2 regions of the Paenibacillus sp. FSL R5-0810 genome follow, and region 2 is predicted to be linked to the other one. Evidence: riboswitches for the same ligand, from Rfam matches in the RefSeq annotation. Region 2 holds a riboswitch; the other holds the start of a gene.

Evidence for each region. A riboswitch is a leader RNA that binds a small molecule or an ion and turns the genes downstream of it on or off. The one in region 2 is predicted to bind cyclic di-AMP.
Region 1: another riboswitch for cyclic di-AMP. It lies ahead of MKX76_RS24815 (APC family permease); the one in region 2 lies ahead of MKX76_RS22365 (C40 family peptidase).

Annotation. Positions count from the first base shown of each region.
Region 1 is NZ_JBBOCF010000001.1:5,597,341-5,602,666, forward strand. It holds gene MKX76_RS24810 (amino acid permease) at 1-446, opposite strand, end outside; gene MKX76_RS24815 (APC family permease) at 741-2,567, opposite strand; cyclic di-AMP (ydaO/yuaA leader) riboswitch at 2,745-2,927, opposite strand; gene MKX76_RS24820 (molybdopterin-containing oxidoreductase family protein) at 3,502-5,326, shown strand, end outside.
Region 2 is NZ_JBBOCF010000001.1:5,034,200-5,039,525, forward strand. It holds gene MKX76_RS22355 (M1 family metallopeptidase) at 1-1,732, shown strand, start outside; gene MKX76_RS22360 (hypothetical protein) at 1,744-2,571, shown strand; cyclic di-AMP (ydaO/yuaA leader) riboswitch at 2,910-3,049, shown strand; gene MKX76_RS22365 (C40 family peptidase) at 3,054-3,527, shown strand; gene MKX76_RS22370 (GNAT family N-acetyltransferase) at 3,908-4,408, shown strand; gene MKX76_RS22375 (c-type cytochrome) at 4,569-4,925, shown strand; gene MKX76_RS22380 (4a-hydroxytetrahydrobiopterin dehydratase) at 5,041-5,326, opposite strand, start outside.

The DNA of each region.
Region 1 (5,326 bases), 560 kb from region 2:
GTAATGGCAACAGGAAGATGAATATTGAACCCGGACAGAATGCTCTGCACATACCCCGACCAGCTGCTGGATACGAGGGCGCTTGCAAAGCCGTATTCCAGGAGCAAATCCCAGCCCATCAGCCAAGCGAGGCCTTCCCCAAAGGCGGAGTAGCTGTACGTATACGCGCTGCCGGCTACCGGCACGGTGGAGGCGAATTCGGCATAGCATAGTGCGCAGAAGGCGCATACCAGCCCTGCCAGGAGGAATGACAAGATCAGTCCCGGACCGGCATGGGTGGCGGCCGTCACGCCGGTTAATACGAAAATTCCCGTTCCCACGATAGAACCGACGCCAAGGACGATCAAGTCCATGACGCCGAGCTGTTTCTTCAATGCGGAACGCACTTCTCCGCCTGTCAAAGGCGGAATCGGCTTCTTGCGAAGCAGATTGTGTTTCAAGCTCATAAATGGAGTCTCCTAGATGTTTATTTAGATAGATTTCCCCGATGCATGACCCATCCATTCCGACATTATAAAGAAAAATAAGACGCTTTGAAAGCCTAAGGCTGCCTGTCCCCAGAAAAAAGCCTATGTCGAAGGTGTTGGCGGCCATGCGCGTACGCTTTCCTTCGGTAATTACCAGTCTCTTCCCAATCCATCTCAGAAGAATCAGCATCAGCCGCTTGGGAGCGGATGTGGGAAGCGAACCGGATGCAAAGGCAGAAAAAAGCCCGTCCCCGCCATGGGTCCGGGCTGCAGCTATTTCTTCAAATGATAAGGAACCGTTGTAAGAATAACATCCCGCCGGTAAAGCAGATGAGCGCGAATGAGCAAGCTCGACTGATTGTGCAGGAAGTTGTGCCACCCCTTCTTCGGAATGAACTGTGGAATGACGACCGTCACCTGGTAGTCGGACTCGCTGGCCTTGCGCTGTACCGTGTCGATGAATTTAGTGAGCGGCGAGATGATGCTGCGATATGGCGAATGCAGCGTCACCAGCCGGACGTCCGGCTGCCACTTCTTCCATTTTTCCTCGAAAGCAATCTGGTCTTCCCGTTCGAAGTTCACGTAAACGGCGATGATTTGGTCAGCGGACAGTGATTTGGCATAATTGAGCGAGTTCTCCACCACATGCGTAATGCCGGCTACCGGCACGATAATGATGTTGCCTTCGATCGGCTTTGCCGGCTCGCAGGTCGTAATCCGCAGCTGATCGGCGACCGCCTCATAGTGATTCCGAATCCGGGTGAAAATCCAGATGATAAGCGGCAGAAACAGAAGCACCGACCACACCTGGGCAAATTTCGTGAAGAAAAAGATCAACGTTACCGCAAAGCTGATAACAGCCCCCGTCGAGTTAATGACCAGCTTGGGGATCCAGCCTTGAGGCTTCTCGCGAATCCACTTCACCATCATTCCCGTCTGCGACAAAGTAAACGGAATGAATACGCCGACGGCGTACAACGGGATCAGATGCTCGGTTTTGCCCTCGAAGGCCACGATCAGCACGATGGACAGAAGGCCAAGGATGATGATGCCGTTGGAATACCCCAAGCGGTCCCCCCGGACCGTGAACATTCGCGGGATGAACTTATCCTTTGCCAGGTTGACGGCCAGCAGAGGAAATGCCGAATACCCCGTGTTGGCGGCCAGGATCAGGATTAACGCAGTAGTCCCCTGAATGAAATAATACAGCGCGTTCCGGCCGAAGGTATGCTCGGCGATTTGGGAGACAACCGTCACCTCTTCGCTGGGGCTGACCCCGTAATAATAGGCCAGGAATACGATCCCTGAAAATAACAGGGCGAGCAGGGAGCCCATCGCGGCCAGGGTTTTGGCGGCGTTGTTCGGCGCGGGCTCCTTGAAGTTCGGGATGGCGTTGGATATGGCTTCAACCCCGGTCAGCGCCGAGCTGCCTGAAGCGAACGCCCGCAGGAGCAGAAACAGGCTCAGTCCGGCGACGGGCGTGCCGATCTTGGTGTGCAGGTCCGGCGAAGCGTGGCCGGTTGCAATATCGTAGAGACCGACGCCGATCAGAATAAACAAGGCCAGCACGAACAGGTAGACCGGATAGGCCAGGATCGAGGCGGATTCCGTCACGCCCCGCAAGTTCAGCACAGTAAGAAACAGGACGAACAGCACGGCGATCCCGACGTTATAGGGACGAAGCTCGGGAAAAGCCGACGTAATCGCATCCGTCCCGGCCGATACGCTGACCGCAACGGTTAGGATATAGTCGACGAGCAAGGAGCCTCCGGCAACGAGGCCTGGATACATGCCCAGATTCCGTTTCGACACGACATAGGCTCCACCGCCCTGCGGATAAGAGAAGATGATCTGTCTGTACGATAAGATCAGCGCCAGCAATAAGACGAGAACGCCGATGGCGATCGGGATGGAATACCAATAGGCAGCCGCGCCGACAGTCATCAGCACCAGCAGGATTTGCTCGGGGCCGTAGGCGACGGATGACAGGGCATCGGATGACAAAATCGCCAGGGCCTTGGTTTTATTCAATTTTTGATCGCCTAATTCATTGGATTTGAGCGGTCTTCCGATGAGGAAGCGCTTGATGGAAGATAGCATCGTGTTTCACCACCGATTCGATTTGGATTTTGGGTCGTTCTCCCCAAAAAAGCATAAAGCTATGTGGCTTGGGTGAATGGTCAAGGGCCGGGCATGGGATGCATCTCCATTTCGATTTTTTCGATTTTTGGCATAGAAAAAACACAGGTTAGAGCCTGTGTTTTTTGCACAAGTTCACAACCCTCCCATTAACGCCTACGAGGTTAGCTGTCGGATTCGGGCGCGAGAGTCGCCCTACCTGATGCCGCGCGGGACCGGCCGCGGTTATTCAGGATTCACCCCATAGTATGGCTGCCGCATCGGCAGGCATACGCTTTGGTTCCCCCATTTTCCTCTCTGGAAATTCGGCGAATCAACTGTGAGATTATATTGGATTTGAAATCTGAATAGTATATTACGCCTGCGGCATTCGATTGTAAAACGGCCTTTTGCCGCTATTTTCGGCAGTAAGGAACCGAATGATCCATAAGTAAGCGATTACATAGGATACGGACTTTCGCGGGATCATTATTTTGCAGATTTACGCAATAAATCGCTGAATGCGAAGATTTGGAAACTGAAAGCGCGGTAGGGAAAGCAGAAAACGCGGTGAGGGGAAAAGGTAGGCGTGCAGATAAAAGAGGATGCTCCTATCGAAGAAGCAAGCCGAACAGAGCATTCGCGGCCGCTTCTTGAGCCGCCCGTAATGTAAATTCGCCATGCCGTATCTCGGGGGAGGAGATACATGCATGGCGAATTTTTGGGAGTGGTCCATGATATGGCGAGGAGGAGAAAGGGTCTGGGTTTCTCATCCTTGCTCTTGATAGAAATATACCCGGGAGTTCGAGGGGTGAATCACATCTTTAGAAAAAAATGTATGACTTTACGATAAGGCTGATTTTTTTTAAGATAAGGGGATACGAAAGAGGCTGGAGCACAAGGGGGAGAGGACAAATTGATTCATCAGGAACACGGCGTATTTCCGGCGGTTTGCCCGCTGGATTGTCCGGATACTTGCAGCTTGCTGCTGCATAAAGAGAACGGGAAGATCGTAAAGGTTACAGGCAACCCCGACCATCCGATCACGCAAGGCGCGATCTGCAATAAAGTCCGCAATATGGCTCACCGGGTATACCATCCGGAGCGTGTGCTCTATCCGCTGCGCCGGACCGGCCCGAAAGGGGCCGGATTATTTAAGCGGATCAGCTGGGACGAGGCTATCCGGGAAATCGCGGACCGGTACAAGGCGCTGATTGAAACGGATGGTCCGGAAAGCATCCTGCCTTACAGCTTCTACGGGAACATGGGCATCTTGAGCGTAGACGGCATGGACCGCCGCTTCTTCAACAGGCTGGGCGCCAGCAAGCTGAAGCAGTCCATCTGCAATTCGGCCGGAAACGAAGGCTGGAAATCGGTCATGGGCTTCAACGGGGGGACGGTCCCTGAAGACACGGTGAACGCCGATGTGATCATCGTCTGGGGCGGCAATATCGTCAGCACGAACATGCATCAGGTGGTGCTCGCCGAAAAAGCCCGCAAGCGGGGCGCGAAGGTCGTCGTCATCGATGTTCATAAAAATCAGACCGGCCAATGGGCGGATTGGTTCATTCCGCTGTATCCCGGTACGGATGCCGCGCTTGCCGTCGGGATCATGCACGTCCTGTTCCGGGACGGGCTGGTGGATGAGGCGTTCATGGAACGTTATACGATCGGCCATGAGGAGCTGAGGGAGCATGTGAAGACGTACACGCCGGAATACGTGTCTTCCGTAACGGGCATTCCGGCCGACGATGTGGCGAAGCTGGCCGAGCTGTACGGCCGTGCCGGCGTGTCTTACATTCACATCGGCAACGGTCTGCAGCATCATGATAACGGCGGCATGACGGTGCGGAGCATTGCGGCCCTGCCGGCGCTGACCGGGCAGTGGCTCAAGCGGGGCGGCGGGGCCGCCAAATCAAACGGGGGTTACAACAGCATGAACAGCGAGGCTTTGGAACGGCCGGATCTGCGGCCGAACCCGGGTGCGCGCACGATTAATATGAACCGGATCGGGGAAGCGCTGGCCATGACCGAGAAGCCGATCCGCTCGGTATTCGTCTATTGCAGCAACCCGCTGGTGGTTGCTCCGGATACGGAGCGCGTGAAAGAGGGTTTTGCACGGGAGGATCTGTTCACGGTCGTTCACGATTTATTCATGACGGACACGGCCAAGTATGCGGATATCGTATTGCCGGCCACCTCCTCCTTTGAAAGCACGGACCTGTACGCCTCGTACTGGCACCAATACGTTCAGCTTCAGGAGCCGGTTATTCCGGCGCAGGGGGAAAGCAAGAGCAATGTTGAGCTGTTCTCCCTGCTCGGCCGGGCAATGGGATTTGAGGAAGAAGCCTTCCGGGAATCGGAAGAAGAGATGATTGCCCGTGCGCTTGATAATCCCGATAATCCGTATTTAAACGGAGTGACCCTGGACAGGCTGAAGGCAGAGCGCCATGTCAAGCTGGACATGACGCCTCTCGAGAGCTTCCTGGACCGGCTTCCGACCCCTTCGGGACGGATCGAGCTGTATTCGGCCAGACTGGCGGAAGCCAAGCTTCCGCCGCTGCCGACCTATGTGCCGCTGAAGGAAGGCTATGACGGGGTGCGGCGCGGACGGGGGAACCGGTATCCGCTGATGTTCATTTCCCCGCCGAACCACAATTTCTTGAACTCGACCTTTGCCAATGTCGAGAAGCATCAGAAGATGGAGAAGGAGCCGACGCTCCAGATCCATCCCGAGGATG
Region 2 (5,326 bases):
GAAAGGCAAGCAGACCGTCACCTGGACCCATCCTGGCAAAAGAAGCGTGAATGAGCTCTACTTCCACTTATACCCGAACGCCTTTGCATCCGATGAAACGACGTTCATGAAGGAGTCCGGAGGCAGGCTTCGATCCGATCCGATGCCTGAGAACGGCTATGGGTCGATGAAGATTACGAACGTGAAAACGACCGAGGGCCTTGGCCTGACGCAACGACTGCAGTTTGTTCAGCCGGATGACGGGAACATCAAAGATCAAAGTCTTGCCAAACTCCGGTTGCCCAAGCCTGTAAAAGGCGGAGAGAGTATAACCCTGCATTTGGAGTTTGAGGTAGAGCTGCCGAAGATTTTCGCGCGCATGGGCCGGACCGAGGATTTTGTCATGGCTGGCCAGTGGTTTCCCAAGATATCGGTATACGAGCCTGCCGGCACGCGGGGAAGAACCCAGGAAGGCTGGAACTTACATCAGTATCACGGTAATTCGGAGTTTTACTCGAACTTCGGCATCTATAGCGTTCGGATTCGTGTACCCGAGGACTATATCGTAGCCGCTACCGGGTTCCCGACCAAGCCTGCGCAGAAAGCAAACGGCGAGAAAATTTACCAATTCTATGCGGATGACGTGCATGACTTCGCCTGGGCCGCCTCGCCGAACTTCGTGACAGCGGAAGAGGCTTACTCCGCTCCGGGTATCCCTGGCGTCCGGATCAAGCTGTACCTTGATCCGGCTCATAAGGATTTGAAGGAGCGTTATTTTGATACAGCCAAAACGGCGCTGTCCTCTTTCGGCAAATGGTACGGCTCCTATCCGTACTCCACATTATCCATCGTTGTCCCGCCTTACTCCGGCAACGGCGCAGGCGGCATGGAATACCCGACGCTGGTCACCGCCTTCGGAGCCAATAACGACTCGCCCGGATATGAGCTGGAGCGGACCGTCATCCATGAAATCGCCCACCAATATTTCTACGGCATCGTAGCCAATAACGAATTCGAAGAGGCATGGCTGGACGAGGCTTTTGCTTCCTATGCCGAGGAGAAGGTCATGGAGAAGCAGTACGGAATTACATCCAATACCGCGGCGCAAGGCGCATCCATTACGTCGCCTGAACCGCTTAAGATGGAGTCCTGGAAATACAGCTCGCATGAAAATTACGCACTCAACGTCTATACACGCGGCAAGCTGGTGCTCCAGGGCATCGAGCGACAAGTCGGATCCAAGACGATGGATAAAATCATGATGACCTACGCCAAAAAATTCCGCTTCAAGCATCCGACAACGACGGACTTCCAGAAGGTTGTTGAACAGGTTACCCAGTCCTCATGGCAGTCGTATTTCGATCAGTACGTTTACGGCAGCCAAATGGCTGACATCGCGATCGACCAGATCAAAACCAAAAATAAAGGCTCACAAGCGCACCCACGGTTTGTTTCGACCGTAAACATCACGAGCAAGGGCGGCGATGTTACCGATGTGCCGATTGTGTTTGCTTTTGAGGATGGCAAGCTTGTTGAGCGGACATGGAGCGGCAAGAACGGCAAAGTAACTTATACGCTGGAATACCATACACCGCTCGCCTGGGCCATGGTAGATCCGAAATATACCATCATGCTGGAGAATAAACACATGAATAACTATATGAAGGCTGGCATGGATCCGAAAGTCGTTACACGCTGGAATCTCGGCATTACCAAGCTCGTGGAGACGCTGTTCGGCAGCATGTCGTGGTGAGGGGGGAGCACATGAAAAGCTATGCAGGCCAAGGCTGGATCAGTGTTAAAGATCAATTATACGTCTCCATTCTACTGTTCTTGTACCGTCTTCTCTGGGGCTACTGTCTGTACAGGCTAGTGAAATCCGCCGTCGTCCCGCTTTTGATGCGGTACCCGGATCCGGCTCCTAACGAGCTGAGCCGCCTCCTGTTCTTCTATGAGGGCGAAATGAGCTTGTCGCTCAGCAATACGGTTCATACCTACGGCTGGATCCTTGCCGCTCTGCTCCTCATCCGCATGGTGCTTACCCCGCTGATTCGCTCCGGCATCTTCTACAACCTCCACCAGGAGGCCCGTGGCGAACGCGGTCTGTTCTTCTTCATCGGCATGCGGAAGCATTGGAAATCGGTAACGGTGTTCTATCTCATCGAGCTTGTTCTTACGGTTGCGCCGGGTTACTGGATCATTCCCAAGGCTCTTCCGGCACTGCTCGGCTCCATTCAGGAGCCTTCCCAGCTGCTCCGGGTGCTGCCTTACGCGGCGGCCTGGTTCCTCTATACCTATGTTATTCGCCTTGTGCTGCTGTATATGCAGTTCGGGCATACCGGAGAGCTCGGTATGATCGCATCCGTCACGGCGCTCATACGCAAGCTGGGAACGGCCGTACTGCTGTCCATTTCTGTTGGTGGAGCCGCATTTGTCATTCTCCTGCTGTTCAGCTCGGCGTCCCTGGTCTGGGCGGGATTAATCGGACTCATCATTCAGCAAGCCTCCTATTTCCTGAACGGGCTCTTCCAAATATGGGGAATTTCTTCCCAATATCATTTATGGAGAGCGTCCGTAGCTTCAAATCCATAACGGTTACAAAAGTTACATTTCATTAACAACCATTCATCGTTTAAATGTGGTAAAAAGGTTGTAACCGGAAGCTAAAGCAGCCTCCGAAAAGGATAGATTTCGAACGATAACTTCTACATCCAACCGGAATCCTCAACATTCTCCTCCCATGATTTATACAAAATCCCTGTCCCACTTCAATGTGGACAGGGATTTTTGTTAAAAAAACAACTTTCCTCGTTTGCCAAATTGTTAATACTCTGCTAAAATAACGAATATGTTAGTAACAACTTTGTCATTTTTATTGTAACTATTGTCATCATGTTAACATGTTGGAACGTCATATTGGGTTCATCGACATCTTTTAAAAGCCGAATTCCCGTCTTCATACGGGAAGCGGGGGATCCGTTTTGGGTGAATTGATCTCGCTAGAGAGGGATCATAGGGGACCTTCAACCGAACCCTTAAGCTAACCTCGCAGGCAATGGAAGGAGCTTTTTGTTTTGAAGAAGAAGTTAACAGCCATCTCTTTAGGCTTGGCCCTTGCGCTCACGATTGGAACCGGTAGCGCTTTCGCGGATTCCAAGTTGAATACCGTTATCAAACCAACCATCGGTGTCTCTTATAAAACCGGCGGAACCACTACAAAGGGTTTTGATTGCTCCGGATTCACCAGCTATATTTACAAGAAGCTGGGCCTCACCCTGCCGCGCACTTCTGCAGCACAATACAAGGTAGGTACCGCGGTATCGAAGAGCAACCTGAAGGCCGGGGATCTCGTATTCTTTAATACTTCCGGCAGAGGCGTTTCCCATGTTGGCATTTATGTCGGTGGCGGGAAGTTCGCCCATTCTTCCTCCTCGCGCGGTGTCATCGTTAGCCCGCTCAGCCAGAGCTACTACGCGAAGCGTTATGTAGGCGCGAAGAGAATCATGAGCCAAAGCACGTACAAGTCCCTTGCCGTGAACTACAATTAATTGACTGTACCGTAATTTTTCTGAATGTCCATAAGCCCTGGAGCATGAGATGTGCCGATCTCACCCAGCGGCTTTTTTTCTATAATTTTTCGTCTATACCTCTATAACGTTTCAGGCCATGGAAAAGTTCTATGTTTTTCGGAAAATCCAAAAATATTTTTTTCATTCTGTATGCTCAAAGCCACCAACAAGATTCGGCCAATCCGAGCGCTTACATTTTATTTACCCTTCCAGAATTAACCTAAACAGCAATACGAATAAACAATCGAAAATTTTTTAGCTTCAGTTTCGTTTCCCCCTGCGCTATTATCTTTGCAATCCCGCTCAGCAGCATGTATTCTCTCTCTAACGGAATTGTTTTGAATGAGAGGAGTATTTAGATGGAGGCGAATTTACCCTCGTTTCATACCGTGGTCATGCAGGAAGCCCATGCCGCTGAAATTTGCACCTGGTCCTATCCCCCGCCCTATAATATATATGGCTTTCTTCCTTGGGAGCAGATGAAGGGACTAGGGGTGGAATTCGGGGATCCCGGCATCCGCCTGCAGCAATACCTGTCCGTGCTGGATGAGCAGGATCAGCTCTGGGGGTTTGCCCAGCTATTCCCTATGGCAGGCGTTACGCGTCTAGGCCTGGGCATGCGGCCTGATTGGTGCGGCCGGGGAATGGGTAAACGGTTCGTGCAGGCAATTGTGGATGAGGCGAAGCGGCGCCGGCCTTCGGACGAGATTGATCTTGAGGTGCTTACCTGGAATGAACGGGCTATCCGGACTTACCGGAAGGCTGGCTTTTACATTGCCGATACGTACGAACGCCTTACGCCGACGGGCATGGCGTCTTTTTATTGCATGGTGCATGACCCGATGGCCAATGAGGAATAGTAGTCTTGTCTATATGAAAAAGCACAATTTTGTGTACTTTTTATGAAGGCAGGCTTGAACATTGCTTTTTTTGTCACAACTGGCTATGATGTGTAAGGATGTTGGTTTATAATGAAGACAAGTGCAAAAGTGCAGTATACATAGAAAGGACGATATGACGATGCAAAAATGGATCATGAGCGGACTGTTCTTCGTCGCATGTGCGTTGGCTATTGCGCTGATGTTTACGCTTCCAGGCAAGGAGCAGGTGGCGCAGGAAGAGAAGCCGACCATGCCGGAGGTTACTTTGGATGCCGCTGCGGCTGAAGCTACATTGAAAGCCAGCTGTATCTCCTGCCATGGCGATCAGCTCCAGGGCGGTGCAGGTCCGGCTCTGAATCAAGTAGGCGGACATATGGATGCGAACGCAATCTTTAACGTAGTCACCAAGGGACGTAAAGGAATGCCTTCCTTTAAGGATCAGCTGAAGCCTGAGGAAATTGCAAACATCGCGCTGTACCTTGCTGAGAAAAAATAATCCATCAGCTCTTATTACGCAAAACACGCTTGGATCCCCAGACTGCTGTTTGGATCCAAGCGTGTTTTTTAATTCTCGGGCCTAACGCTTCTGCAGCTGCCCGAATCTACATTGCCTATTCCGGATCCTTCAGATCCTTGGATCGGCTCTTCTCATAAACTTCGTTAAATTGCTGGGCCTCCTTGATGTCGACGGCCGTTATGCCACCGTCATCCCATGACGTCAGGCGGAGCGTCACCGTTTTATAATCAATGGTGATGTAGGGGTGATGTCCGAAAGCTTCCGAAATCGCTGCCACCTCATCAACAAAGGCGATTCCCTTCATGAAGGAGGAAAAGGTGTACTTGCGTACAATCCATCTCCCCTGTTCAAATTCCCAGCCTTCAAGCTTCTCTAGATGA